DNA from 3 places in the Pseudoalteromonas sp. NZS100 genome. Region 3 is predicted to be linked to each of the others. Evidence: predicted binding sites of a transcription regulator. Region 3 holds the regulator's gene; each other region holds the start of a gene.
What was found. Region 3 encodes sigma-54, which starts transcription at its own class of promoters, with help from an activator protein. Its sites were predicted from a motif close to GTTGGCACGNNNNTNGNNT; they were not measured.
Positions count from the first base shown of each region.

Region 1: I6E69_RS02375 (amidase family protein) is a predicted target of sigma-54. The motif match lies at 2,860-2,878, and genes of this name have one in related genera.
Region 2: I6E69_RS19080 (DUF1328 domain-containing protein) is a predicted target of sigma-54. The motif match lies at 8,526-8,544, and genes of this name have one in related genera.

Region 1 is NZ_JADYWM010000002.1:112,664-122,956, reverse strand. It holds gene I6E69_RS02395 (ankyrin repeat domain-containing protein) at 1-148, shown strand, start outside; gene yddG (aromatic amino acid DMT transporter YddG) at 205-1,122, opposite strand; gene I6E69_RS02385 (TetR/AcrR family transcriptional regulator) at 1,568-2,221, shown strand; gene I6E69_RS02380 (putative 4-hydroxy-4-methyl-2-oxoglutarate aldolase) at 2,225-2,707, shown strand; gene I6E69_RS02375 (amidase family protein) at 3,117-4,319, shown strand; gene I6E69_RS02370 (gamma-glutamyltransferase family protein) at 4,316-5,899, shown strand; gene I6E69_RS02365 (sulfite exporter TauE/SafE family protein) at 5,887-6,711, shown strand; gene I6E69_RS02360 (alanine--glyoxylate aminotransferase family protein) at 6,715-7,944, shown strand; gene I6E69_RS02355 (allantoate amidohydrolase) at 7,959-9,242, shown strand; gene I6E69_RS02350 (hypothetical protein) at 9,370-9,672, opposite strand; gene I6E69_RS02345 (DUF1272 domain-containing protein) at 9,716-9,964, opposite strand; gene I6E69_RS02340 (2OG-Fe(II) oxygenase) at 9,958-10,293, opposite strand, start outside.
Region 2 is NZ_JADYWM010000027.1:19,502-29,794, reverse strand. It holds gene I6E69_RS19120 (regulatory signaling modulator protein AmpE) at 1-603, shown strand, start outside; gene tyrS (tyrosine--tRNA ligase) at 667-1,866, opposite strand; gene I6E69_RS19110 (peptidoglycan DD-metalloendopeptidase family protein) at 2,190-3,503, shown strand; gene I6E69_RS19105 (hypothetical protein) at 3,578-3,754, opposite strand; gene I6E69_RS19100 (aldo/keto reductase family oxidoreductase) at 3,768-4,739, opposite strand; gene I6E69_RS19095 (sodium ion-translocating decarboxylase subunit beta) at 4,882-6,012, opposite strand; gene oadA (sodium-extruding oxaloacetate decarboxylase subunit alpha) at 6,026-7,807, opposite strand; gene I6E69_RS19085 (OadG family protein) at 7,819-8,064, opposite strand; gene I6E69_RS19080 (DUF1328 domain-containing protein) at 8,584-8,757, shown strand; gene I6E69_RS19075 (hypothetical protein) at 8,816-9,007, shown strand; gene I6E69_RS19070 (YcxB family protein) at 9,141-9,608, shown strand; gene csrA (carbon storage regulator CsrA) at 9,659-9,850, opposite strand; gene I6E69_RS19060 (aspartate kinase) at 9,942-10,293, opposite strand, start outside.
Region 3 is NZ_JADYWM010000001.1:165,795-176,087, forward strand. It holds gene I6E69_RS00810 (calcium/sodium antiporter) at 170-1,138, shown strand; gene I6E69_RS00815 (KpsF/GutQ family sugar-phosphate isomerase) at 1,142-2,113, shown strand; gene kdsC (3-deoxy-manno-octulosonate-8-phosphatase KdsC) at 2,114-2,665, shown strand; gene lptC (LPS export ABC transporter periplasmic protein LptC) at 2,662-3,216, shown strand; gene lptA (lipopolysaccharide transport periplasmic protein LptA) at 3,206-3,751, shown strand; gene lptB (LPS export ABC transporter ATP-binding protein) at 3,748-4,473, shown strand; gene I6E69_RS00840 (RNA polymerase factor sigma-54) at 4,543-6,042, shown strand; gene hpf (ribosome hibernation promoting factor) at 6,069-6,356, shown strand; gene ptsN (PTS IIA-like nitrogen regulatory protein PtsN) at 6,361-6,813, shown strand; gene rapZ (RNase adapter RapZ) at 6,832-7,677, shown strand; gene I6E69_RS00860 (HPr family phosphocarrier protein) at 7,720-7,992, shown strand; gene mgtE (magnesium transporter) at 8,124-9,482, shown strand; gene I6E69_RS00870 (protein disulfide oxidoreductase) at 9,685-10,092, shown strand; gene I6E69_RS00875 (YgiQ family radical SAM protein) at 10,261-10,293, opposite strand, start outside.

The DNA of each region.
Region 1 (10,293 bases), on a different contig from region 3:
TGAATTTAGTATAGCTAAAACACTCGTATCACTTGATTGCGACAACGCGCATCAAAACAAAGCCGGTCAAACAGCCGAGCAGTTTGCACAAACATTTGGTCAACAAAAAGTTATAGAGTTACTAGCAAAGGTAAATAATGCAAAATAATCTGCACGCAACAAAAAGCCCTAAAATAATAGGGCTTATTTTTAATAAAATTAGTCTTATGTTGCAGACGCTATTTGAGGTTGTTTAGGCTTTTCTCGCGTTACAAAGTAGCAAATTAGCGAGCCCACTGTTACCAGTACAACCCCTTGCCAAAACGAAGCGCTCAGCGTAATAGATAAATACAACGCCGAAATAATAGTAGAAAACACCGGTGTAAAGTACGAAAGCGTCCCCAACAGCATTAAGTTACCGCCAATTATAGCTTGATTCCACAGTGCATAACCGCTCCCCACGACTACACCAGCTAATAGCAATGTTATGCTTGATCTGAGTGAAAACGTTAATGGCGCTTCATTACTAAAACCATATTGCGCCCACAAACTCATTGCCGTAACCGCAAAAAATAACGTAATGGCATTTTTACCATTACTCAGCTTTTGCGTTACTACGCAATAAATAGCCCATATAAACGCTGCAGCTAATGCCATTAAGTAAGTAGCAGGATTATCAGCAAAGTTAGTAACAAGCGTATCGAGTGACATTTTTTGATCGCCCGTAATACACCAAGCAACGCCTAAAAAAGCAATGATCATGCTTGGGTAAACCCAGAAATTTACTTTTTTACGGCCAATAATAGAGAGCAGTATAGTCAGCGTGGGCCATAAATAATTAATAACCGCCATTTCCATTGCCTGATGACGGCTATTTGCCATACCAATAGAAAGCGCCAAACAAATTTCGTACGATACAAATAATAAAGTACCTATTACCAAGTAACGTTTTGAAAACCCACTAAACTTGGGCACTCCCATAACCAAAATTAAAAATATCGCACTGACAGAATACATAGCCGCCGCACCACCAATAGGGCTAAACAACTCAGAAATATCTCGTAGTAATGCAACTAAGCAACTCCACAGTAATATGGCCGCGACTCCATAAAGCGTGTATTTATTTTTGCTTAAAAACTCCATATTAAACCTAAAGTACTACTCGTAAATTTGAAACTAAACTAACAGTAATTATTTAATTAAACAATAAGGGTCTGTTGATCTTTCAAGGTTAAATTTGCAGCAGTCTGTTTGGTATTTAGGCAAGGCAGAGCCTATATAGTGTGGTTATTCCCCATTAATGGGCGATAACGTAGCATTAATGCCAAACAGGCGCTGCCCAAAGGGTTCTTCCTAGGGGCTACTTACTCTTTGTTGCTCGGTTTTTACTTAGCCCACTAGGTTACAAATCTCGCGCCGCGATTAAATAGCCCCTAGTTTGAACAAATTTTAATCCGCAAAGTTCAACAGACCCTAAAGTTAATAGCTTAAACCTCTCGTTTGTTTTTAGCATTCACCCTTTTTAGTAATTGACCTTTTGGTCAGTAAAGCTACAATCAATCAATACGTTAAACACGCAAACTCAATAATGACCACACAAATAAAACCAAATAAAAAAGAAGTGACACGCGAGAAAAACCAAAAACTAATTTTAGATGCCGCCGAGCAATTGTTTTCGCAATTAGGTTACGACGGAGCAAGTATGAGCATGGTTGCTAAAGAAGCGCAGGTGCCAAAAGCTAATATTTTGTATTACTTTAAAAGTAAGGATGGTCTGTACGAATCTGTGATTGACCGCATAATAGCTAATTGGAACTTAGGGCTTGATAACGTCACAATTAACGACGATCCAGCTACCGTGCTTTATAACTATATTAAAAGCAAAGTAATACTGGCCGTAAATCAGCCAATGCAATCTCGCTTATTTGCTAGTGAAATACTGCGCGGTGCACCCTATTTACAAAACTACTTTAGAACCAATACCCGCCCTTGGGTTAAACAAAAGGTTGATGTACTTCAAGCATGGATGGACGCAGATAAAATGGATAAGGTTGACCCCTACCATTTGCTCTTTACTATTTGGTCTACCACACAATATTACGCCGACTTTCAGGCTGAGGTTTTACTCGTAATGAACAAATTAGAGTACGACGAAACCGATGTGGCACAAATTACGCAATCAATTGCCCACATAATTTTAAAAGGTATTGGTCTTAAAATACCTGAGCAAAGTGAGACTTAACCCATGACATCCTTTACTACACCCGATTTATTTGACGATCATCGCGATAACGTACAAGTAGCAGACAGCGGCCTTTATCACTTTGGTAAAAAAACCACGTTTTATGGCAAAGTAGTTACCGTTACCTGCCCAGAAGACAACTCTTTTGCCGCCGATATATTACATGAAAATGGTGAAGGTAAAGTATTGGTTATAAACGGGTTTGCGAGCAAACGCTTTGCGTTTATAGGCGATATTATGGCTGAGCGTGCCTTAAGTAATGGCTGGGAAGGCGTAATAATAAATGGCTGTTGCCGAGATATAGAAATACTTGCCACGATGAACTTACCTGTAATGGCGCTAGGCTCTACACCACGTAGTACCTTAAAGCGCGGCTTTGGTGATAAAAACCAAGCTATTACCATGCTTAGCACCACCATAGAACCTAACGATTGGGTTTACGCCGATATTAACGGTTTAATCATCAGTAAAACGCCCCTTATTTAGCACTCAAAACCATATAAATAAAGACCAACTTGGTGCATCTGCGCACCAAATTGGTTTGTTTTAGCTCATTTTAATCTCACTATTTCTATAGCCCACATTTACAAATCTCATATAACCCAACAAAACCTGACCAGTTGGACAGGATTTTAATTTATGGCATTCCTCTTGCTTAGTCTAAGCACTATAAAATCAAAACTACCGATTAAAAAGCGGAGTTATACCAATTACATTAAATTAGTGATCTATTATAACGCGAAGAAAATGACGCAGTGAGTGCGCTATTTAATCCGATAAAATGATCATGTTTTTAATAAAATTGGTATTCATAATAATAATAACCAGCCCGCTTTTTAATCACTCTTAACTTAATAAGTAAGTACTTGGTCAGTTTTATGATAATGAGCTGCAAATGAGTGATAAAAAAAACAACAAAGGTATATTTTGCAATCACGGTCCTACCCTGTGGCAAACAAACCACTCTGGAGTGCTTGCAAACAATCGCTTAGCTGTAAAAGATGTATTTGCAGTAAAGGGCGAGCGTAACAGCGCAGGCAACCCACACTGGTTTAAAACAGCTAAACCGGCTCAAAATACGGCAAGCTCGGTTAATAAGCTCATGACCGCTGGTTGTAACTTTATAGGCTTTACCCATACTGACGAGCTAGCTTATAGCTTAGAGGGTAATAATATACATTATGGCGCTGCGCAAAATCCTAAATTAAAAGGGCATGCTTGCGGTGGTTCGAGTATGGGGTCTGCTGCTGCAGTTGCTGCAAACTTAGCTGATATTGGCTTAGGCACCGACACCGGCGGCTCAATTAGAATACCCGCCAGCTATTGTGGTTTATATGGCATAAGGCCAAGCCATAACGTGATTGAAAAAGACGGCCTAATACCGTTGGCTCCCCCTTTTGATACCATAGGTTGGTTTACCCAAAGCGCTGAGCTATTAAGCGATGTAGGTAATGTACTGCTACCAAATCAAGCTATTAATAACGTTGATACCTTAGTTATTTGCGAGCCGTTATTTGAACTCGTTGACTCTGCTTTACAAGCCCCACTTAAACAATTGCTTGAAAAAACCAAGCCTAATTTTAAGCACCATAAAGAATTTGAACTACCTAACAGCAACTTATTAAATGAACTTGCTGATAGTTTTAGAGTACTGCAAGGGCGAGCAATCGCAAAAACGCATAAAGATTGGCTTCAATTGCAGGGGCAACTTCCCCAGTTTGCTCCAGCAATTGCGGCACGTTTTAATATGGCGCTTGCCCTAACTGATCAAGAAGAACAAGAAGCACTAAAAGTGCAAACCCAATGGCAAACACTAATAGCTAAAAACCTAAATACAAACAGCTGTTTATTTTTGCCAACCACCCCCACAACCGCACCTAAATTAGGCGCCGACACAAGCGCCTTACGCATGCAAATTATTACGCTTTCGGCAATTGCAGGGCTTAGTGGCTCAGCGCAAGTGCATTTACCACTGGCTGATTTAGCAAATGATCATCCGTATGGTTTTTCATTAATGATGAGCCACGGTAACGATAAAAGCCTACTTGCTTGCGTTAAGCCCCTAGCTGCACACTTTAAACAGGACACATCGGCATGACCACACACAACATTGCATTTACCGCGTCTCATTTTTCGGCAACAGAGGCGGGTATAAATATACTAAAACAAGGCGGTACAGCTACCGAGGCTATGGTAGCGGCTGCTGCTGCGATTAGCGTCGTATATCCACATATGAACTCAATTGGTGGCGACAGCTTTTGGCTTATCGATAACCCAAACCAAAAAACGCCTACCGCTATTGACGCCTGCGGCCGCGCAGCAACTAATACAACGCCCTATAACACGCTCACGCAAATACCAGAGCGCGGCGGATTAAGCGCACTGACTCAAGCGGGCACAATACGCGGCTGGCAAAAAGCGCTTGAACTAGATGAGCATGCGGCACTACCACTGTCACAAATTTTAGCACCCGCTATTGAGCTTGCGCGCGAGGGCTTTACAGTTACAAAAAGCTTGCAAGCAGGCTGCGAAAAACTAGCCACTGCTAACAATACCAATGAGGCGTTTAAAAGCCTCTACATACCCAATGGCAAGCCCTTGCAAGCAGGTCAACATTTTAAAAACCCTAAACTTGCAGCAACGTTTGAATACCTAGCAAAGCATGGTTTAAACGCATTTTATGAAGGCGCACTTGCCAACTCATTTGCCGCCGACTTAGCAAAAGCAGGCAGCTCAATTACCGCAGGTGACATTGCAAATACTAAAGCCGAGGTAGTTACTGCGCTAAATGCAAACCTCAGTGGTATTAATTGCTACAACTTACCCGCGCCAACACAAGGCGTGCATTCACTACAAATAATTGGTGCCGTAAATAAGTTAAAGCATTTAGCTAAAACCGATGCCGACTGGACACATTTAATTGTTGAGGCAACTAAACAAAGCTTTACCCATCGCCCTACCCTTTGGGCTGACCCTGAAGCATTAGGAGACGATTATAAAAACGCACTAACCGATAATCGCTTAAGCGAACTTGCTAATAATATTGATATGAGTAAAGCCAAAAAATGGCCATTTAACGCAGAGCCTGGCGATACTGTATGGATGGCAGCCAGAGATATAAACGGGCAATTAGTCAGCTTTATCCAAAGTATTTACTGGGAATTTGGCAGCGGAATATTAATGAGTGAAGGCGGCTTTGTGTGGAATAACCGTGGTTTAAGCTTTAGTTTAAACAATCAAGATACCAACGCCCTTGCTCCAAATAAAAAGCCCGCTCATACACTTAACCCAGCACTGGCAAAGTTTAGCGATGGTCGTCGACTTGCTTACGGAACAATGGGCGGTGAAGGGCAACCACAAACCCAAGCCGCTGTTTTTGCAGGCTACGCATGGCGAAATAAATCAATAAAACAAGCGATTAGCGACCCTCGTTGGTTACTTGGACGTACATGGGGCGATACAAGTACAAATTTAAAAATTGAAAAAGAGTTAGTTTTTCATATAGAACATGAATTAAATCAACGTGACCACGATTGGGTAAGCGTTGATAATAATAACGAAATGATGGGGCACGCTGGGGCTATTTTAGATACACCTACACGCCTTGAAGCTGCAACAGATCCTCGTTCAGATGGACGTGCAACAGTAACTACAGCAGGAACACAATGTCAGAAATAATAAATCAATGGCCAATTATAGTAGCCTTAATAGCAACCGGTATTTTTGCCGGTATTTTAGCAGGACTTTTTGGTGTAGGCGGCGGTATTGTTATCGTCCCTGTGCTGTATTTTTTACTGCAAGGTTTTGGCGTAAGCCCAGAGTCGGCAATGATGATAGCCACCGCCACATCACTTGCAACCATAGTACCTACTTCGCTTTCATCTATTCGCTCGCATCATAGCAAAGGAAATATTGACCTTGCGCTAATAAAATACTGGGCACCGTTTATATTAGTTATGGCGGTAGTCGGTAGTATTATTGCTCATACCGTTCGCGGTAACGCATTAGTTCTCATGTTTGCCTGCATTGCCATTTTGGTAAGCCTTAACATGTTATTTAGAGCCGGCGCACCCGCGCTTGTAAAACAACTGCCAGGTAAATTTGGTCAAGGCGTTATGGCAAGTATTGTAGGTGGTTTGTCGGTAATGATTGGCATAGGTGGCGGTACTATTGGCGTACCTATGCTAAACGCATTTAATGTACGCGCCCATGTTGCAGTAGGAACTGCGGCCGTTTTTGGTTTATTAATTGCGCTACCAGGTGTTATTACCTTATTAAGTATTGGCACAACGCCAACCGATGCTCCCCTAGGTACGTGGGGGTTGGTTAACCTCCCGGCCTTTTTTCTTATTATTCCGCTGACTATTTTATTTGCACCTATTGGCGTAAAAATTGGTAGCAAGCTGGACCAAAAACAACTAAAACGCGCTTTTGCCGTTGTCTTAATGATAACCGGTATTCGCATGCTCATTCAGACTCTGGGAGCCTAAAATATGTTTAATAACACGCAAGTTCAAACCTTAAACCCACCACAGCGTTTATTAATGGGACCAGGCCCTATTAATGCCGACCCTCGTGTTTTACGTGCTATGTCGGCGCAGCTTATAGGCCAATACGACCCAGTAATGACCGGTTTTATGAACGAAACCATGGCGCGTTACCGCGAAATTTTTAAAACTAAAAACGAATGGACCATGCTAATAGATGGCACATCGCGCGCAGGGATTGAAGCCGTATTATGCTCAATTTTACGCCCAGGCGATAAAGTACTAGTACCAATTATGGGGCGCTTTGGCCACCTACTTGCTGAAATAGCAGAACGTGTTGGCGCAAAGGTGCACACAATAGAAGTACCGTGGGGCGAAGTGTTTACGCCAGAGCAAATCGAAAAAGCCATTGTTGATGTAAAACCCCATGTACTTGCTATGGTACAAGGCGATACATCCACCACCATGAACCAACCTCTTGAGCATATTGGCGATATTTGCCAAAAGCACGATGTACTATTTTACTGCGATGCCACCGCATCTATTGTGGGTAACGAACTTCCTGCCGATGAATGGAAACTCGATGCACTTTCTGTTGGTCTGCAAAAGTGTTTAGGCGGACCTTCTGGGTCTGCGCCATTAACGCTTAGCGACAAATGCGCCGAGTGGATCCAAAAACGTAAAAAGGTAGAAGCAGGTATTCGCACGGCCGACCATACCGACGGCACAGAACCCTTTGTACGCTCAAACTATTTTGATTTAGGCATGATCATGAATTACTGGGGAGAGGAGCGCCTCAACCATCATACCGAAGCCACCAGCATGCTGTACTGCGCCTCAGAATGCGCCCGCATAGTCATTGAAGAAGGCGTGGATAACTGCGTAGCGCGCCACAAATTACATGGCGATGCCATGCTAACAGGCATTCAAGCGCTCGGCTTAAATGTATTTGGTGATTTAACACATAAAATGAACAACGTACTGGGTGTGTATATACCCGAGGGCATTAATGCCGATCACGTACGCGGACAAATGCTAACCGATTTTGGAATAGAAATTGGCACCTCGTTTGGCCCGCTGCATGGCAAAATTTGGCGTATTGGCACTATGGGCTACAATGCCCGCAAAGATGCTGTATTACAAACACTTGCAAGCTTAGACGCTTGCTTACATGCCAACGGTTACAAAGGCCCTAAAGGCGAAGCCGCCATTGCCGCCCTTGCTCACTATAAATAAAAAAAGGATTTAGCATGACGATTGTAAGCCCACAACACAGCCCTTTATTAGACAAAGAACTTGCTGATGAATACGCAAAACGCGCTTTATCTCGCTGTAAAACCCTCAGCGCATTATCGCAAATGCAAGGCGGTATTCACCGCGTGTACTTATCAAAAGAGCACAAAGAGTGTAATGCTGTTACTGCATCGTGGATGGTTGAGGCAGGCATGCAATCGTGGCAAGACGAAGTGGGCAATCTTTGGGGGCGACTAAAATCATCAAACCCACATGCTAAACGTTTAATTATAGGATCGCACCTCGACACAGTACCAAACGCAGGTGCGTTTGATGGTATTTTAGGTGTACTACTGGGGATAGAAATTGCAGCGCTTGCACATAAGTTAAAACTCGACCTGCCCTTTCATTTAGATGTAGTGGGCTTTTGCGATGAAGAAGGCACCCGCTTTGCCACCACTTTAATTGGCTCAAAAGCCCTCGCTAACGAATTTGACCCACAGTGGCTAAACATTGAAGACACAAACGGCATAACTATGCGCCAAGCCATGCTGGACTTTGGTTTAAACCCCAACGACTATGCAAAGGCCGCACTAAACAAAAACGAATTACTAGGTTACTGGGAAACTCATATTGAACAAGGTCCTGTACTCGAATCGGTTAATCAGGCGTTAGGAGTTGTAACTGCAATCGCAGGAGCAAAGCGCGCCATGCTTACCCTAACAGGCCAAAGCGGTCATGCGGGTACAACGCCAATGAACTTGAGGCAGGATTCGTTAGCAGGCTGCGCTGAATTAGTAACCGAAATTGAAAAACTAGCAAGTAATGCTAAAAATGGCGAAGTTGCCACCGTAGGGAAAATACAGTCTCGCCCTGGGGCTACAAACGTGATTGCAGGTAAAACGACCATTAGCCTAGACGCACGCGCACAAAGCGACACCGATCTCGCTAACTTACTAAGCGCCATACAAAGCAGCGCACAATCTATAGCAAGCAAACGCAATTTAACGCTTGATTGGCAATGGACGCATGCCGCCGATGCCGTAGCGTGCGACACCACTATTCAGCATTTGTTTTCAAGCGCATGTAAACTCAATAACCAAGCATCGCCTTCACTTGCCTCAGGCGCAGGGCACGATGCAATGGCAATCGCTCCAATTTGCCCCGTTGGCATGTTGTTTATACGCAGCCCTGGCGGTATAAGCCATCACCCAGCAGAAGCGGTTATCGACAGCGATGTAACAAAGGCACTAAGTGTAATGTACAGCGCGCTTTTACTTTATGTGAAAGAGTGTGAGTGATTTAAGGTAATCGAGTAAACCAAGTATATTAACTTGGTATGCTTAGGGGCTTAAACCTCCTCAAAGTCATTTGGAGGTTATTACTGAAGGCAGGTAAATGCAGGAATATACGTTATTTAAAGTAGCTTTATCGGGCTGCCCTTTGCTCTTTTAGGCTAAGGCGTTTATGTGAGCTATATACATGTTGAATGTTTGTACCATTAACCAAATATGCATCCATTTCGACGGTAATTAAACCCGATAATGGCTTGATTTCTAGAACACCCAACTCACCTAAATTTGCAGATAGTAAAGTATTATTCCTAATAGCTAACAAAGTTTTGTCAGTATCTCGTAAGTCACCATTCACATATAATTTAGCACCACTAAACCAAGTGTTAATTATTTTAACTTTGATTGACTTAATAGTAAATTCAAAGGATTTTCTCATCAGATCTCCATACCCAGAAATGTAATTATTATACTTTGTGTTCTTATGTGTTTGGCGCAAAAGCACTTTCTTTTAACACCCGCTTAGTCGATGCTGGGTAATTTTTTAGTGCAGCCAAAGGGCGAATTGGCCGCTGAACCAAATTACCTGAGCAGTTTGGGCACACGTTATTTAACACCGTTTGAGCACAGCCAGAACAAAATGTGCATTCAAATGAACAAATAAAAGCCTCTGTGGACTGTGCAGGTAGATTCTTATCACAACATTCACAATTAGGTCTTAAATCTAGCATTTAGAGCTCCCTTTTATCCACCCAATGCTGAGTAAATATCTATTACCTTTTATAACTTTTGATACCTGATGCTCACTTACATCAGGGCGGAATAGCTTAACCCGCTTTGTTTCAAATATCGGATCACTGCAAATAAACTCACCACCTAAATCTGCTTTTTTAAGCACTATATTCAATCGATAGTGTTTACCAGATTCAACTTTGTCTGTGTGTGGTGCTATTTCACTTCCTTGTGGGAATTTAAGCAAATATGTATCAAATTTAATTGGCCACGTAGCACCACAAATCAACATTTTATCGTAGCCTGATTTTTGTCGGCCTCGCTCCCA
Region 2 (10,293 bases), on a different contig from region 3:
ACTAAACAAAATCAAAAATCCACAGCGCGCGAATTACTAAAGCCACTGCTTGCCCGTGAAGTTAATAGGCTTTCATCTGCTGGTATTATCAAAGCATTAATTGAGAGCTTAATACTGCGCACTGCTCGATACTATTTCGTAGTCATATTTATATTTTTAGCATTTGGCCCTATAGCTGCCCTTGCCTATCGGTTACTTACCTTAATACAACAAGCTTGGCGTAGTGATATCTCCCCAAATAGTTACTTTTTAAAACCGCTTAAAATACTCTTGTTTATTATTGAATATATTCCGATGCGCTTACTCGCTTTAACTATTGCAGCAAGTCGAGCAAGCAAACAAAGCATGCATTATATAAAGCATTATGGCAGGCATTTTTATCAAACAAATACAGGCTGGCTCTTAAGCACATGTTCTGCATCGCTTGGCGTGCAGCTGGGCGGGCCTGCAGTTTATTTAGGTACTCGCTTTAATAAAATGCGTATTGGTACTGATAGACTACCTACGCCCGAGGATGTACCTGTAATAATTAATAGGTTAAATCAGGCCCGTGTATTTTGGTTGTTAGTAATAGCCAGCATTGAAATATTAAAATTGATTTAAAGGGCTCAAAATACGAGCACAAAAAAACCAGCCGCGGCTGGTTTTTTAGTTTTTAAACTGTGCTTAAGCTACAGTAATGTTTGCAAACTTACGTTTACCTACTTGGTAAATAGCCGTTGTGCCTTTTGCTATTTCAAGTTTGGTATCAGTGATTTTATCTTCACCGTTAAGTTTAACTGCACCTTGCTTAATCATACGCATTGCTTCTGATGTACTTACTACTAAATTTGCTTCTTTAAGCAAGTTAGCAATTAAAATAGTATCTTCTGCAATAGTGATTGTTAGCTCTGGGATTTCATCTGGTAACGCTTTTTTCTGAAAACGCTGAATAAAATCATCATGTGCACCTTGTGCATCAGCTTCACTATGAAAACGAGCAATTAGCTCTTTAGCTAGTTCAATTTTAATATCGCGCGGATTCGTACCTTGCTCAACACGTTCTTTTTGAGCTGCAATCTCTTCAATAGAAAGCGCGCTTAATAAGTCGTAGTAACGCCACATTAGCACATCACTAATTGACATTATTTTACCAAACATATCGTTAGGCGCATCAGTAATACCAATGTAGTTACCAAGCGACTTAGACATTTTTTGAACGCCGTCAGTACCTTCAAGTAATGGCATCATTAATACTGTTTGCGGCTTTTGACCTTCTACTTTTTGTAGCTCACGGCCCATTAACAAGTTAAAGCGCTGATCAGTACCGCCTAGTTCAACATCTGACTCTAGTGCAACCGAATCCCAACCTTGTACCAGTGGATATAAAAACTCATGAATTGCAATTGGTTGGCCGCTTCCATAACGCTTTTTAAAGTCATCACGTTCAAGCATACGTGCTACGGTTTGGTTTGCAGCAAGTTTAATCATGCCTGCAGCGCCTAACTTTTCCATCCAAGTAGAGTTAAATGCAACAGTGGTCTTAGCAGGATCTAGAATTTTGAATACTTGTTCTTTATATGTTTCGGCATTGGCTAGTACGTCTTCACGAGTAAGTGGTTTACGCGTTACGTTTTTCCCCGTTGGGTCACCAATCATGCCAGTAAAGTCACCAATTAAGAAAATAACCTCATGACCTAAATCCTGAAAGGTTTTCATTTTATTAATTAGTACAGTGTGTCCTAAGTGTAAATCAGGCGCTGTAGGATCAAAGCCTGCTTTTATTTTTAGCTTCTTGCCCGACTTTAGTTTTTCAACTAGTTCGTCTTCAATTAATATTTCTTCTGCACCGCGTTTTATCTCTGCTAGAGCGGTTTGTAAATCCACTGTGTATTACTCCAAAATTCTGCCGACGAAGGGGCGACTAGTTACTTGCGTAGTCACGGTTTAATAAAGGTTTAAACCGAATAAATAGATGTAGCTAACATAACAAATTTCTACCTAATTAAAACAACTTTTTAAGTGATTCATGCAACTAAACTAAATCAATTGAGTCTTAGCTAGGTAGAGCGTTAAAAAAGGCTTTCTAAGCCCGATTTTAGCGTAGTTTAAGGTCAGTTTAAATCTACAAAACACTAGTATTCGTACATTATTAAGTATATCCTGCAATATTATGTATTTATTATCTTGACAGCAGAAAAAGGCACGTTATGGTTCACGTGGTTCACACGCTCCCCAAAAAACACAAATTGCTTATTCTAGGTTTGGTTTCTGCTATTGTTGGCTTAGCCTTTCTTCCTTCTGAAAAAGCCACTGCATCCAAAGACAATAGTGCAAATGCACTAGAAATTGGTAAGCGCTATGAGTTACAAGTTAAAGTTGATAACAACGAAAAATTAACTGAGTTAAATTCAGAGCAAGCAGCAGAAAAGTTACCAGAATACGACTTTGTCGATCATAAAGTTAAAAATGGCGACAATTTAGCAATTATCTTTAAGCGTGCTGGTTTTTCGGCTCAAACGCTTCATAAACTAATTAACACTAATGCAGAGACTCGCAAACTGACTAAAATTCACCCAGGTGAAATACTTAGTTTTGCGACAGCTGAAGATGGCTCCTTAGCTCAACTGCGCTATGTGATTTCAAAAACCGATACTTTATTTGTTACCTTAAACGAAGAAGGTAACTACGATACAGCTATTGATAGCAAAGAAATTGAAACGCTAACCAAAACCGCTGGCGGCGAAATATCTAATAACTTTTGGACTTCAGCAATTGCAGCAGGTTTAAGCGAACGCCAAATAATGAACTTTGCTGACATATTTGGTTGGGATGTTGATTTTGCAAACGACATTCGTAAAGGCGATGTATTTGGCTTAATTTACGAGTCTCACTATGTTGATGGCGAGTTTATTGGTACAGGTAAAATTATTGCAGCTGAATTTGTAAACCAAGGTCAGCGCTTTGCAGCTATTCGCCATACCGACGGCAATTTTTATACGCCTGAAGGGCGTAGCATGAAAAAAGCATTTTTACGTGCACCTGTAAGCTTTAAGTATATTAGTTCGAGCTTTAATCCTCGCCGTTTACACCCTGTTACTGGGCAAGTTAGAGCGCACCGTGGTATCGACTTTGCAGCACGCACTGGCACACCAGTTGTTGCATCTGGTAACGGTAAAGTAATTAAAGCCGGTTACAGCAAGTACAACGGTAACTACGTATTTATTAGCCATGGCACGCAATATGTAACTAAGTACTTACACCTAAATAAGAAGCTAGTTAAAACGGGCCAAAAAGTTAAACAGGGCCAACAAATTGGTACTGTAGGTTCTACAGGTCGTGTTACTGGTGCACATTTACACTATGAATTTTTAGTAAATGGCGTTCACCGTAATCCTAAAACTGTAAAACTTCCTAAGTCAGAGCCATTACCTCGCTCAGAACTTGCCAAGTTTAAGCCTATTGCTGATAACTTTATAGCCCAGCTTGAGCGCAATCGCGAGCTACAGTTAGCACTTAAATAAAGTTTATTAATAAACATTAAAAAAGCCTTTGCAGGTTTAACCTGCAAAGGCTTTTTTGTATACGCTATAAACCATTAGTACATTAGTACATAAATGAGCTGAATAACTAAAGACACCATCACTAATGGCCAAATATATTTACTGTATTTGGTTGCGCCGTTGAGCCCTATTTTACTTTGATACTTTTCAAGCAAGGGTATAAGTATCGCCAGCGCAACAAACAAACCAATTAAAATAACGAATATGTTCATATTAACGCCCTACTTATGGTAATTCGTGGCCTTTAGCGCTTACATAAAGTGCATACCAATGCTCACGAGTTAGCTCTACGTTTACAGCATCACAAGAGGCTTTAATCCGTTTAGCATTAGTTGTTCCAATAATTGGCTGAATAGATGCGGGATGGCGAAGCAACCATGCAAGGACAATTGCCTCAGCAGAGGTTTCATAAAGTGCAGCCAGCTTATTAACTAAAAGACTGGTGTTGATATCGGCCTGAGATGCGTTTGATAAATCACTACCGCTGTACAAACCTTGGCATAAACTACCCCAGCTTTGAATTTGGATTTCAAAATGGCGACAGTACTCAATACTACCTGGCGTAAAATTAAGATCTTTACCGTCACTGTTACCGGCATATACACCTTCATCAACAAACTGATGTTTTTGTAAACTAGCCTCAATTTGGTTAGCCACAATCGGCATATCAAGTGCATGCTGTAAAAAGTTCATTTGGTGCTGCTGCATATTCGATACTGCAAAATTGCGCACTTTACCGCTTTCTTTTAAGCAACTAAATATACGAGCAATTTCGTTAACTTCCATGAGTGGATCAGGGCGATGCAGCATAAGTACGTCTAAATAATCTGTATTTAATCGTTTCAAGGATGCTTCAACTGACTGCTCAATCCACTTTGATGAAAAATCATAGCGCTTTGGCCCTAAGTCATCTTCAAAACGAATCCCACACTTAGATTGAATATACATGTGCTCTCTAAGCTCTGGTCGCTCACTTAATGCTTTACCAAAAACCTGTTCTGCTTTACCAAAAGTATAAATATCAGCATGGTCAAAAAAATTAATACCACCTTCAATGGCGTTATCTATACATTCATGAGCTTGCTTAACATGTGCATCAGTGATTGCGTCTTTATTCCAACCGCCGCCCAAACCCATACATCCAAATACAAGTTTACTAACGTGAGGCAAGTGCTTTGCTAAAGGCGTGTGAAGCATGATAACTATCCTTAAAATTTTGAAGAGCTGTTACTGTAAACAAAAAGTGCTGAACAAGAAACCATTTAGCGGTGAACAAATTAAGAACAAAAAAAAGCGCAGTAAACTGCGCTTAATGGTTAATCTATTTTAAATTACATTTTTAGCCAACAAGTGCTAATAAAATACCCGCAGCAACTGCACTACCAAGTACACCCGCTACGTTGGGTCCCATTGCATGCATAAGTAAAAAATTATGTGGGTTACTTTCAAGGCCAACTTTATTAACTACTCGTGCCGCCATTGGCACAGCCGATACACCTGCTGCCCCAATTAATGGGTTTATAGGCGTTTTAGATATTCGGTTAAGTCCTTTTGCCATAAATACGCCAGATGCCGTACCAATTGCAAAAGCCAGTGCGCCAAGCACTAAAATACCAATCGTCTCAACAGTTAAAAACTTATCTGCAGCAAGCTTTGAACCAACAGCTAAGCCTAAAAATATAGTTGTAACATTGATGATTTCGTTTTGAGCACTGTTACTTAATCTATCAACAACACCCGACTCTCGCATTAAGTTACCTAAACAAAACATACCTACCAGCGGTATAGCAGCCGGTAAAAACATAGCTGTTAAACTAAGCACCATAAGAGGGAAAATAATCTTTTCCTTTTTAGATACTTTGCGAAGCTCTGGCATTTTTATTTTACGTTCTTCTGGGGTTGTTAATGCACGCATAATTGGCGGCTGAATAATTGGCACAAGTGCCATATATGAATACGCAGCTACTGCTATTGCGCCTAGTAAATCAGGTGCCAGTTTAGATGCTAAAAATATTGCAGTAGGTCCATCGGCACCACCTATAATGGCAATAGCCGATGCGTCCTGTAGAGTAAATTCAAAACCTGGCACATAGTTAAGTAATATAGCGCCAAACAATGTAGCAAAAATACCAAACTGTGCAGCCGCACCTAATAACAACATACGTGGATTTGCAATAAGCGCGCTAAAGTCGGTCAGCGCCCCTACTCCCATAAATATCAACAGCGGAAAAATCCCCGTATCAATACCCACATAATAAACGTAGTACAAAAGCCCACCTGGGTCTGACAAACCTGCCACTGGTACATTTGTTAAAATTGCACCAAAACCAATAGGTAGCAATAATAGTGGTTCAAAGCCTTTAGCTATTGCTAAAAACAGTAATAAACACCCTACCGCAATCATTATTAACGATGGGATTGTAAAGTTAGCAATGCCTGTCGCATTCCAGAGGTTTAAAATACCTTCCATCCTCTATTTACTCCTAAGCTAATGCAATCATAGCGTCGCCGGTAGTTACAGCATCGCCTTCACTAACTAACACTTCAGCAATTGTTCCGGTATGCGTAGCCCGTATTTCAGTTTCCATTTTCATGGCTTCCATAATAATCACTACATCGCCTTCGTTAACAACTTGCCCAGCTTTTACCTTAATCTTAAAAATATTACCGGCTAGAGGCGCGTTAAGTGTTTCACCTGATGCAACCGAAGCAGATTGAGGAATGTGCTCAGAGTCTTTTAATGTTACTTCTTTAAGTTCACCACCTTGCGCTACTACTACGTCATAAACTTTACCATCTACTTTTACACTGTACTGCTCAGCCTTCACTTTGTTACTATTTGAAACTGATTTAGAAGGTGCTTTACTGCTTTTATCTTCAACAGAAGGTACTGGCTCAAATGCATCTGGGTTGTTGCGGTTTTTAATAAACTTCAAACCAACTTGTGGGAATAATGCATAAGTTAATACGTCATCAATTTGATCATCAGCAAGTGTTAAACCTTGCTCTTGTGCTTCTTTTAATAACTCAGCTTCAAGCGTTGCAAGCTCAGGTGCAATGTTATCAGCAGGGCGACAAGTAATAACTTCCGCTCCATCAAGCACGCGCTCTTGTAGCTCTTTATTCATTGGTGCTGGTGTTAAGCCATATTCACCTTTTAATACGCCAGCAGTTTCTTTAGTAATTGTTTTATAACGCTCACCCGTTAGCACATTAAGTACCGCTTGAGTGCCAACAATTTGCGACGTTGGTGTTACTAAAGGTAAAAAGCCAAGATCTTCACGTACACGTGGGATCTCAAGTAAAACCTCATTAAGCTTATCGGCTGCGCCTTGCTCTTTAAGTTGGTTTTCCATGTTTGTAAGCATGCCACCAGGTACTTGAGCTAATAAAATGCGCCCATCAACCCCTTTTAAGCTACCTTCAAATGCCGCATATTTTTTACGTACATCTCTAAAGTAAGCAGCAATTTCTTCTAGGTGGTTTAAATCAAGCTCAGTATCGCGCTCAGTTCCTTCAACTATCGATACAATAGTTTCAGTTGCAGAATGTCCATAAGTCATACTCATTGATGAAATAGCGGTATCGAGCATATCAATGCCAGCATCAATTGCTTTTTGGTAAGTAGCAGTACTTAAACCTGTTGTAGCGTGGCACTGCATAGCAATTGGAATAGATACAGTTTCTTTAAGTGCTTTAATTAGTTTTTCAGCATCGTACGGCTTTAATAAACCCGCCATATCTTTAATACAAATTGAATGACAACCCATATCTTCAAGCTGCTTTGCAAGAGTTAGCCACATATCAAGTGTATGAACAGGGCTAACTGTGTACGAAATAGTACCTTGAGCGTGAGCGCCTACTTTTACAGCCGCTTTAATAGCTGTTTCTAGATTGCGAACATCGTTCATTGCATCAAATATACGAAATACATCAACGCCATTTTTATGTGCACGTTCTACAAACTTTTCAACAACGTCATCAGCGTAATGGCGGTAACCTAATAAGTTTTGACCGCGTAATAGCATTTGCTGCTTAGTATTAGGCATCGCTTTTTTAAGTGCACGAATACGCTCCCAAGGATCTTCGCCTAAATAACGAATACACGAGTCAAATGTAGCACCGCCCCACGATTCAATAGACCAATAACCCGCATCGTCTAATTTGCTAGCAATCGGTAGCATATCGTCTAGGCGCATACGCGTTGCTAATAATGATTGGTGAGCATCGCGCAATACCAATTCTGTTAATTTTAATTTAGCCATGTGTGTGCCCCTTATTTATTATTTGATTTGTACTGAGCAATGGCAGCACTAATAGCAGCGATGTGCTCATTAGGCACACCTTGAGATTTAAAAGATGGTGATTTAACTGGTGTCGCCACGTCAGGTTTGCTAAAGCGCGTCACCAAATTAGACATAAGCGTTACTGCACCAATTAATATCGACAGAAATACAAACACTCCAACCATGCCAGTAAGCATTAAGTTACCAGCCGTTGTGAGTAGAGCACCTATATCCATTTTTCTCCCCTTGAAACCCATATCGAAAATAAAAAATCGATTTAATTAAATATTTATTCACTGGATAATAACAAAACTAATCGCTTTGTCTACATCTTGTAAATTGGTAAAACCAATTAAACAATAAACAACATAACACTCAATTAATTTACATGCTATAACTCAGCAATCACGCGCTCTACAATACATACAAGAAATAACGACTATAGCTAATAGTTATATGGAAGTTGTTAATTAACTATCAAGCCAAGTAAAAATAAACACTAATTCTTAATATTAAATACAAAGCCACACACTAATTGTTAATTGGTCTTACCAAAATAAGTTTATTTAGTGAACATTTAGCAGTTATTTGCAACAGTGTGAATAACTTACATAACAAAGCGTAAAAGTTACTAACCAACTAATAACTAGAGTAACAACAAAAAACCATAACCAATTGATATTTATACCAAATAAACTTTGGCATATAACTGGCATTAGTTATTATGAGCAAATTTGATAACCAAGGAGAAAACAATGTTACGCTGGACAATTACATTTTTAGTTATTGCTTTAATCGCTGCAGTGTTAGGTTTTGGTGGCATCGCAGGTGCCGCAGCTGGTATAGCAAAAATTATATTTTTTATCTTTTTAGTACTTTTAGTGATTTCATTAGTTTCAGGTGCACTACGTGGTAAATCACCCAGGTAGATAAAGCATTCAACTAACAAACACTAAAATTTAATTAATACTTACAAGGAATTACACTATGAACTCTACAACTTTAAAAGCAGCACTAATCGCAGTATTTGCAGGTTTTTTCATGATGGGTTGTGAAGACAACCATGCAGAAGATGCTGGCGAACGTATCGACGAAGCAGTAACTGACGTGCAAAACTCTGTTGAAGATGCATGTGAAAATGTTAAAGAAGGCGTGAACGCTGAAGAAACTAACTGTTAATTCTTCTTGTACCGCTAAAAAAACGGCTTTCGAGCCGTTTTTTTGTGCCAGTAATAAAATCACTGACTATAAAGCTGCTCATTTAGCAGTTAGCTTGTTAAAATAAAAAAAACGATATTTAAAGCAAGGCAAAATGGCATTCACAACCACCTACACATTAGATAAACCCTACTTTTACGAGTGTTTTGATGAGTCACTCCCTTATAGTAAGCGTGCAAAACCTAAATACTTTTTACTTGTGTTGTTAGTTGCGCTTGGTTTATTTGGCATTTATGTTTTAGACGATCATTACTTAGGATCGTTTATGATCATGTTAGCGGTACTCGAGTGCGTCGCTTTTTACTATCGCAGACCATGGTGGGTAACCAGACAAATGCTCAGCAGAGCATCAGGCTCTGAGGTAACACTTACCTTTGATGAAGAAGGTATTAAATCTGCTAATCATTACAAAAGCTATCAATTAGAATGGCAAAATATAAGCGAAGTAATAGACACCCAGCAAGGTATTATTATTAAAAACAAAAGCAGCATGCAGTACATATCAAAACAAACGCTTAGTCCTGAAACACTCGCTTTTATAAACAAAAAAGCCACTCAGTGAGTGGCTTTTTGACTAGTTGAGTTAATTACTCAACTACGTATACGTGTTGATTAAGCATTGCCCGGATTAGGGTTCGACTTTTCAGCTTGTATGCGCATGTAAATCTCTTCACGATGCACTGATACGTCTTTTGGTGCATTAACACCGATTCGAACTTGATTTCCTTTAACACCTAGAACAGTAACTGTTACTTCGTCACCAATCATTAGGGTTTCACCTACTCTACGAGTTAGTATTAGCATTCTCTTGCTCCCATGTTCCAATAAAAATTATAAGATTCCGCTTAAACATACTAATGAAAATTAGACTGAAAAGTAAGTAAAAACTCGCAATCTATCCATTTTCTGTTAAAAATGCCTTGTGTAATGCACGAACAGCCAACTCTAAGTACTTTTCATCTATTAAAACTGAAATTTTAATCTCTGAAGTCGAGACTAAAACCACATTAATATTTTCCTGCGCTAATGCATCAAAAAATAAACTAGCGACACCAGAATGTGATTTCATACCCATGCCAACAGCAGAAACTTTAGCAACTGCTTGCAATCCGCTTACATTTTGAGCACTGAGCTGAGCTTGATCTTCACTCAATAATTCAAGTGCTTGCAGATAATCATTCGAGTGCACAGTAAAAGCATAGTCTATTTTTTCAAAGTTATGATTAACTTGATTAATCATATCTATT
Region 3 (10,293 bases):
AAAGGATTATAAGACTCGCTTAAAACAGCTTAACCCCGGCTTAAATTTTTAAATTAGCTGTTTAAAAGCAACATTGTTACCTAGTTGACCTTACTCTTTTATTTATACTTTCATCTTGGCTTTTGTTACTATTCGCGCCATCCGTATTTTGTATAACTGGCTTAACACAATGGTTACCTCGTTTGTTATTTTAATTCTTGGTTTTGCAGCTCTTGTTTGGAGTGCCGATAGGTTTGTTTATGGGGCTGCGGCTCTTGCTAAAAACTTTGGTGTACCTACACTTATTGTTGGTTTGACCGTTGTAGCCATGGGCTCTTCAGCCCCTGAAATGATGGTTTCAGCCTCTGCCGCTCTAGCTAACAAAACCGACACAGCGGTTGGCAATGCTGTTGGCTCTAACATTACAAACATTTTACTTGTGTTAGGTATCACTGCTCTATTTCGCCCTCTTTCAGTTTCATCTAGTACGTTAAAACGTGAAATGCCATTAGTGATGCTCGTATCTTTAGCTACTTGGTATGTGTTCTCAGATAACTACTTTTCATTTAGTGAAGGTGTTGCGCTTTTAGTTGGCTTTATCGTATTCATCGGTGGGTTAATCATTGTATCTATGCGTGCAAAAAACCAAGATGACCCATTTGTCTCAGAAGCCTGCGACGATGTACCAAACGATGTACCTACTAAAAAAGCGGTATTTTGGTTAATTGTCGGCATGATACTCCTGCCGGTTAGTTCTCATTTTTTAATCGGCTCAGCTGTTGATATTGCTAAATACTTCGGCTTAAGCGACTTAGTCATTGGTTTAACAATTATTGCCATTGGTACTAGCTTGCCTGAACTTGCCGCCTCGGTTGCAGGTGTACTTAAAAATGAAGATGATTTAGCACTAGGTAATATTGTTGGCTCAAACATATTTAATATTTTAGCTGTATTACCTCTAGCAGGTATTATTAATCCTTCAGCAATTGATCCATCGTTAGTAAGCCGAGATATATTAATTATGATTGGTGCAACACTTGCTCTTATTATTATGTCATTGAACTTTAGAGGCACCCAGCGTATCAATAGAGTAGAAGGCGGCTTATTGCTAATAGCGTTTTTGGGTTACCAAGGGTATATTTTTAGTCAAGTAGGGTAAATGATGGCAACGCTAAACTTTATTGAACAAGGCCTTCGCGTTTTAGATGTTGAGCGCCAAGCACTTAGTGATATTGCACAATATGTAGATGAAAATTTTCATAACGCGTGCCAATTAATGTACGACTGTGAAGGCCGTATTATTGTTATTGGCATGGGAAAATCAGGCCATATTGGCAATAAAATAGCGGCAACCCTTGCAAGCACTGGCAGCCCTGCGTTTTTTGTTCACCCTGGTGAAGCAAGTCATGGTGATTTAGGTATGATCACTAAAAATGACGTGGTTATGCTTATTTCTAATTCAGGGGAGACCAGCGAAGTTTTAAATATCATTCCGGTTTTAAAACGACTTGGTGCCAAAATGATATCGATGACTGGCAATACGCAATCAACCATGGCGACCCTGGCTAATGTACATGTGTGTATTAAAGTAGAAAAAGAAGCCTGTTCATTGGGTCTAGCTCCTACATCAAGTACCACTGCAACGCTTGCGATGGGCGATGCCATGGCAGTTGCATTATTAGAAGCTCGCGGCTTTACAGCTGATGACTTCGCGCTATCTCACCCAGGTGGTAGTTTAGGCAAGCGCTTATTACTTACTTTGAAAGATGTTATGCACAGCGGCGCAAATACACCTATTATTGATGTTTCACAAACAGTTAAAGATGCCCTAATAGAAATGTCAGCTAAAGGGTTAGGTATGACAGCCATTGTTGATGAAAATCAGCAACTCGTAGGTTTATTTACCGATGGTGATTTACGTCGCATTTTAGAACAAAGAATTGATATTCATACAACACAAATAGATGTTGTTATGACTAAGTCATGCACTACAGCTACGCAAGATATTTTAGCCGCTGAAGCGCTCAATATTATGGAACGTAAACGTATAAATGGCCTAATCGTCGTCAATGAGAAAAACCAACCTATTGGCGCATTAAATATGCAAGACCTATTAAAAGCAGGAGTGTTATAAATGCAATTTGAAGAACTCTATCAACCGCTGAGCGATGATGCAAAAGCACGCGCTAAAAAAGTAAAACTACTTATATGCGATATTGATGGTGTATTTTCTGATGGCCGTATTTACCTTGGCAATCAAGGTGAAGAGCTAAAAGCATTTAATACAAAAGATGGTTTTGGCATTAAAGCACTTATAAACAGTGGCTTTGAAGTAGCTGTTATTACTGGTCGTCATTCACAGATAGTACAACAACGTATGAGCAGCTTAACCGTACAGCATATTTATCAAGGCCAAGAAAATAAGCTCATTGCCTATCAAGAATTAAAAGATAAACTCAACCTTAGCGATGAACAAATTGCTTATATTGGTGATGACGGTCCTGACATGCCTGTTATGGAGTCAGTAGGCTTTGCCGTTGCAGTAAATGATGCCCACCCACTTATTAAGCGTTTGTCACACTATGTAACGCAAATGCCTGGTGGTTTTGGTGCTGTGAGAGAACTCACCGATTTGCTCATGCTTGAAAATGGTAAAGCATTGACTACACAAGGCACTAGTTCATGAATGCAGCGCGCATAATATTAAGCGTTTTATTCATTAGCTGTATGGTTTGGCTTTGGTACCCTTATTTTACACAAACAAATATTGTGCCTCAGGCTGAGCCTGAAGTTATTGCTAAGCCTGATTACATAGCTATTGAGCTCAAACAGACAGCCTATGATGAGCAAGGTAAAATTAGCCACAAAGTCACTGCGGCTAAAATGGAGCTATACCAGCAATTAGGTTTCACGTTTTTCGAAAAACCCATTTTTACTTTATATAACGAACAACAAACGTGGCAAATAAATGCAGACGAAGCAACATTATACGAAGATAAACAATTAATTTTAGAAGGTAATGTGGTTGCCAAAAATTTAACCGATAACGCCATGATAGACAAAATCAATGCTGATAATATTCAGGTAGATATAAAGCTATTAACAATGCGTTCGGAGCAACCCGTCATTATCACTGGACCGAATTTAAAAATCACCGGTAAAGGCCTAGAAGCTGACTTAAAAACCGAAGTGATAAAACTAATTAACCATACGCGAACCATATATTATGACCAATAAAATATTAAAATCACTTATAATTCCTACACTTATACTAGCGTTTAATAGTAGTGCTGCAGAACAAAACACGCAACCTGCTGCCAATCAAATTTCAATAAGTGCCGACAAGCAAGAAGGTCAATTAAAAGCTAATGTGGGTATTTTTGAGAAAAACGTTGAGATTATTCACGGTAATCGCCGCATTACAGCCGATCGCCTCGAAGTGCACAAACGCGATGAACTTGGTGATAATAAACAATTATTAATTGCTACAGGTAGCCCTGCGCACTTTGAAGAAAAGCAATCAGATGGCACGACTATGAGCGCCAGTGCTGACGAAGTGCGTTATGATGTATCTAAGCGTTTTTTAACGCTTGTTGGTAATGCACAAGTATCGCAAGCGGGACAAAAAATAAATGCTAAAAGCATTACCTACGATATAGAGCAGCAGCTAATCAGTGCCGAAAAAGATGAAAACTCAACTGACCGCGTTCACACAATTTTAGTACCGATCGAAACTAAAAAAAGTAAAAAAGGCGATAAAGGTCAACCATGAGCACATTAAAAGCAGAACTATTGGCAAAAAGCTATAAAGGTCGTGAAGTTGTAAAAAACGTCGGCCTTGAAGTACAAGCTGGCAGTATAGTTGGCTTACTTGGCCCTAACGGTGCTGGTAAAACAACGACTTTTTATATGATTGTAGGGCTTGTTCCTAGCGACAAAGGTAAAATATCTATTGATGATAACGATATTACTCTTTTACCTATGCATAGTCGTGCTAGATTAGGCATAGGCTACTTACCACAAGAGTCATCGATTTTTAGAAAGCTGACTGTTTATCAAAACTTAATGGCCATTTTAGAAACGCGCAAAGAACTAAATAAACAAGCCAGAGAAGACACGCTCAATAACTTATTAGATGAATTTAGCATACAACACATTCGTGATAGCCAAGGTATGGCATTGTCGGGTGGAGAACGTCGTCGTGTAGAAATAGCACGAGCGCTGGCAGCAGATCCTAAATTTATACTACTGGATGAACCGTTTGCCGGTGTTGACCCTATTTCGGTATTAGATATAAAGAAAATAATAGAACATCTTAAAAATCGTGGGATTGGTGTATTAATTACCGACCATAACGTAAGAGAGACCCTTGATGTTTGTGAAAAAGCCTACATTGTTTCTCATGGGGAGCTGATTGCATCAGGTACTCCAGAACACGTATTAAATGATAAAACAGTACGCGATGTTTACTTAGGCGAGCAATTTAGGCTGTAACATTTACGCCATGTCTTTAAGCATCTGCTAGTATTAATTATAACAACATAAAAGGATTGTTAGAGATACATGAGGCAATCACTACAGCTGCGCATGGGCCAGCAACTTACAATGACTCCACAGTTGCAACAAGCTATTCGTTTGTTGCAACTCAGTACATTGGATCTCCAGCAAGAAATACAAGAAGCTCTCGACAGTAATCCACTATTAGAGGTTGAAGAGGCAGACTATTCTGAAGACGCTGCTGGTAAAAACGAGCAAAAAGCTGATACCGATGACATAACTGTTAGCGCATCTGCTGACGATGCTCCGAGCGAATACGAACAAGATACTGGTGAAGCACTTGCAAAAGACACGCTAAGTGACGACATGGCTATGGATGTTAGTTGGGATGAGTACATGAGTGCCGCTCCTGCAGCCTCATCAGGTCCAATGCCTGAAGACGAATCAATATACCAAGGCGCCTCTACTGAAACGCTCCATGAGTATTTAATGTGGCAATTACAACTAACACCATTTAGCCCTACCGATGAAGCCATCGCTATTGCGATTGTAGAGGCCGTCGATGATTCAGGTATTTTAACTCTCAGTTGCGAAGAAATTTTAGAAAGCTTTAATCAAGAAAACGAAGATGATAACGAAGTTGAACTTGATGAAATTGAAGCGGTATTAAAACGCATCCAACTGTTTGATCCTGTTGGTATTGCTGCACGTAGTTTACAAGAGTGTTTGTGTATTCAGCTTAATCAATTTGATAAAGAAACACCTTACATTAATGAAACGAAAATGATTTTAACCGAGCATATTGATCTATTAGCAGCTCGCGACTATCGTACATTAATGAAAAAAACTAAGCTCAAAGAAGAAGAGCTTAAAGAAGTAATGACACTAATACATACTCTCAACCCAAAACCTGCAGATACTATTGTAAGGGAAGAATCTGAGTATGTTATTCCTGATGTGTCAGTTAAAAAAATTAAAGGCCGCTGGGTTGTTGAATTAAACCCAGATAGCATGCCTAAAATTCGTGTTAATAGCCAATACGCGGCAATGTCTCGCACTGTAAAATCAAGTGGTGACAGCCAGTTTATTCGCTCACATTTACAAGAAGCTAAATGGTTTATTAAAAGCTTAGAAAGTAGAAACGACACGCTATTAAAAGTTACTAATTGTATTGTTAAGCAACAACAAGGCTTTTTTGAACATGGCCCTGAAGCCATGAAACCAATGGTTTTAAATGATGTCGCTGAAATGGTAGAAATGCACGAATCGACAATTTCACGCGTAACTACTCAAAAGTACATGCATACACCCCGTGGTATATTTGAGCTTAAATACTTTTTCTCAAGCCATGTAAGTACTGAAAACGGTGGTGAATGTTCATCTACAGCAATACGTGCGCTTATCCGAAAATTAATCGCAGCAGAAAACTCAGCAAAACCATTGAGTGATAGCAAAATAGCGGATATATTGGCTGAGCAAGGAATTAAAGTAGCAAGACGTACAATCGCAAAATACCGCGAATCTCTTGCTATTCCACCGTCAAATCAGCGTAAAAGTCTGATTTAAGACGCTAAACTAAGAGGGTAATGCTTATGCAACTAAACTTAACTGGTCGTCACGTAGAATTAACCGATTCACTAAGAGACTATATTAATACTAAATTTGCGAAGCTTGAAAGACACTCTGATCATATAAATAATGTTCATGTCATTCTCGATGTAGAAAAATTAAATCAAAAAGCAGAAGCCACAATACACGTAAGCGGTGCTGAGCTATTTGCCTCTACAGAACATCAAGATATGTATGCCGCTATTGACTCGTTGATCGACAAGCTCGATCGCCAAGTAATCAAACACAAAGAGAAGCTTGCTCGACACTAATATGATGAAATTAAGTTCACTTATATGCCAGGACTGCAGCAAAGCTGCGGTCCTTTTTAATAGCAAAAAAAGAATTTTAGAGTTCATTAGCGAACTTGCTCACGACAAACTTCCGTATTTACCGCAACAAGATATTCTTAATGCTTTAATGAGCAGAGAGAAATTAGGTAGTACAGGTATAGGACGTGGCATTGCTATTCCTCATGGAAGAATGAGCGGTGCAGAAGAGCCTTTGGCTTTAGTGCTCGTTAGCGAAACTCCAATAAACTTTGATGCAATCGATAATCGCCCTGTTGATATTTTTGTCGCACTCATCGTACCAGATGGCGATAACCAGCAGCACTTAAAGACTCTAGCAACCATTGCTGATAAACTAAACAACAAAGATTTTTGTAAACAGTTACGCAGTGCAAAATCTGATACTGAGCTTTACCAAGTTATTGTCGATCAATCATAGTTTTATAAAGGGTGTTAAATGGAGTTAATTATCATAAGCGGCCGTTCTGGTTCTGGAAAGTCGGTTGCTTTGCGCGTTGTAGAAGATTTAGGTTATTATTGCGTTGATAATATTCCAGTAAACCTACTACCTTCATTAGTTCGCAGTGTGTCTGATAGCTACGATAAAATTGCTGTTAGCATTGATGTGCGCAACATCCCTAAAGAACAAGATGAATTTAACGATATTCTTGAATACTTGCCTGGCTTTGCAAACCCTACGTTGTTTTATTTAGATAGCGACGATCAGACATTGATCAAACGCTTTTCAGAAACACGCAGATTACACCCACTATCAATAGACTCGTTGCCGCTTGATTTAGCCATCAAAAAAGAAAAAGAATTACTTGATGTATTAACCACTCGCGCCGACTTTATGATAGATACGACTGATTTAAGTGTTCATCAACTCGCTGAATCTATTCGTGAAAAGATTTTAGGTAAAAAAGATAAGCAACTGATTGTCACATTTGAATCATTTGGTTTTAAACACGGTATACCAAAAGAAGCAGACTACGTATTTGATGCACGCTTTTTACCAAATCCACACTGGGAACCAGAGTTGAAGCCTTTAAATGGGTTAGATCAACCGGTTAAAGACTATTTAGCTAATCACAGCATAGTGCAAAAATTCACATGGCAAATTCAAACATTTGTACAAACGTGGTTACCGCATTTAGAAAGAAATAACCGCAGTTATTTAACCATTGCTATTGGGTGTACAGGCGGGCAACATCGCTCTGTATATTTAGCGCAAACTATCGGTGAAAGTTTCGCAATGACACATCCCAATGTAAAAATTCGCCATCGCGAGCAAGAAAAATAATATAGCTGAATAATCACCTGTTCAGCTTAGGTAGAGTAAGTTATGCATTGTGAAGATACCTTTTTAATAAAAAACAAATTAGGCTTACACGCCAGAGCAGCCACCGTGCTTGCGCAATTAGCAGTACAATTTGATGCTACAATCACATTATTCCAAGATGACAAAGAAGCAGCAGGCGATAGCGTACTTGCACTAATGTTACTTGAAAGTAGCCAAGGAAAAGAAGTTAAAGTTGTTTGTAAAGGCCCTGATTCTGAGCAAGCTTTACACGCTGTTGGAGAATTAATAGCACAACGCTTTAATGAACAAGAATAACCTGTTTTATAAAAACAATATTCGCATTACTAATGCTTCAATTAAGACAGATATATAAAATAAATAGGTTAGTAACGCCAGTTAACTCACCTCCCCCCATAAAGTAATATAACAATTTATAAAGGACGCCAATGCCTGAAGCTTTTGAACAAGATTACCCACTACAGCAACTAAAACAGGTGACGAAGTCACTCAATAGTGGTCAATTTGTTCAAGTTAGGCGCATGCTCGCAAAAACGGCTCCTTGTGATACCGCATTATTATTAGAATCATCACCGCATAAAATTCGCCGACTGCTTTGGCAATTGGTCGATCCTGATGTGCAGGGTGATGTTCTTGAAGAATTATCTGAAGATGTTCGTTTAGGCATTATTGCCCAAATGGAACCTAAGCACATTGCCGCCGCAACTGAAGATATGGGCCACGATGACTTAGGTGAAGTATTACGTAGCCTGCCAGATACCGTCTATAAAGACGTTGTTAGCGCGATGGACATTCAAGACCGTGAACGTGCCACGCAAGCACTGTCATATCAAGAGCGTTCAGCTGGTGCGCTAATGAACACCGATACGGTGACCATTCGTCCTGATGTAACACTCGATGTTGTACTTCGTTATATTAGACTGCGTGGTGAACTACCAGAGGGTACAGATGATTTATACGTTGTTGATAAACATAACTGCTTTATAGGCGCTTTATCGCTAAGTACATTATTAACTAATCCACCAGAAAAAATTGTCCGCGATTTAATGGATGAAGATTGTGAGTCTATCCCAATCTCTATGGATGAAAGTGAAGTAGCGCAATTATTTGAGCGTCATAATTGGATATCGGCCCCTGTGGTGGACGATAACGACCAACTCCTCGGTCGTGTTACTATCGATGACATCGTTGATGTAATACGAGAAGATGCCGAGCATAGCTTATTAAGCCTAGCCGGTCTTGATGATGAAGAGGATACATTCGCGCCTGTACTAAAAAGCTCTAAAAAACGCTCAGTTTGGCTAGGAGTTAATTTACTAACCGCACTTGCAGCTGCTTTTGTAGCTAGCTTTTTTGAAGGCACTTTAGATGTGCTCCCTATTTTGGCTGTGCTTAACGGTATTGTCCCTTCTATGGGTGGTGTTGCTGGTAGCCAATCATTAACGCTTGTTATCCGTGGTATTGCAGTAGGTCATATAAACCAAACAAACCAACGTTTCTTGATGATGAAAGAACTGGCCATTGGCGCGCTAAACGGTATTTTGTGGTCACTATTAATTGCGGGTGTTATTGCGCTATGGCAATGGGACTTTATGCTTGGTGGCGTACTCGCTTTCGCTATGTTTATGAACTTAGTGGTGGCAGGTGTTGCTGGTGCAAGTATTCCAATAATTCTTAAAAGAATGAATATAGACCCTGCTCTTGCAGGGAGTGTGGTGCTAACCACGGTGACTGATATTGTTGGTATATTCGCCTTTTTAGGTACTGCTACATGGTTGCTGATATAAATTAAACGCTTTAAATGTAAAAAACTACAGCAAAAATACTTAGGGTAAATCAGTAGCTATGGCAACGCATACCAAACATAAAAATGACATACCTAAAAAAACGCTAAAACAAAAAAGCGTATCCATATTAAAAAGTCTATTGGTATATGGCTCTATATTTTTTGTCATTTATACCGCCGTCAATTGGTGGCGGCAACCTGTCATGCCAGCAAATCCTCAATTACAATTAATCGACTATAAAGGGCAAAACATTAATTTAGCAGCAATGAGCCAAGATAAACCCACGCTTGTGTATTTTTGGGGAACTTGGTGTCCTATTTGTACTATTACCTTCCCTGCCATAAACGAACTCGCAAACGAGAATAAATACCCTGTTGTGAGCATCGCGATAAAATCAGGCTATGATCAAGAGCTGCATGATTATTTAAATGAGCAAGGCTACAGCTTCAGTACTGTTAACGATCAACACGGGGAGATATTTTCCGATTGGCAGGGACAAGTCACGCCATCTTATATAATCTTAAAAGATAATAAAATGACGCAAGGACTCACCGGCATTCAGCCGTTATGGTCACTTAAATTGCGTTTGTGGTTATCATCAATGCTTTAAAAAAAAGCTAAACTTAGCACAGGATATCTAAAGAGAGGGGCTCTAAAATCTCACTCTTTATCACCTACAATAATATAGATAATAAAGAGCAAAGCTTACTTAATTTACGTATAAAAAAGCTAAAAAACGCGTACCGCAATTAGCCTTATCTATTAGCAAATAAAATTACTAACGTGTGCTTTGACGATTACCGCCCACTTT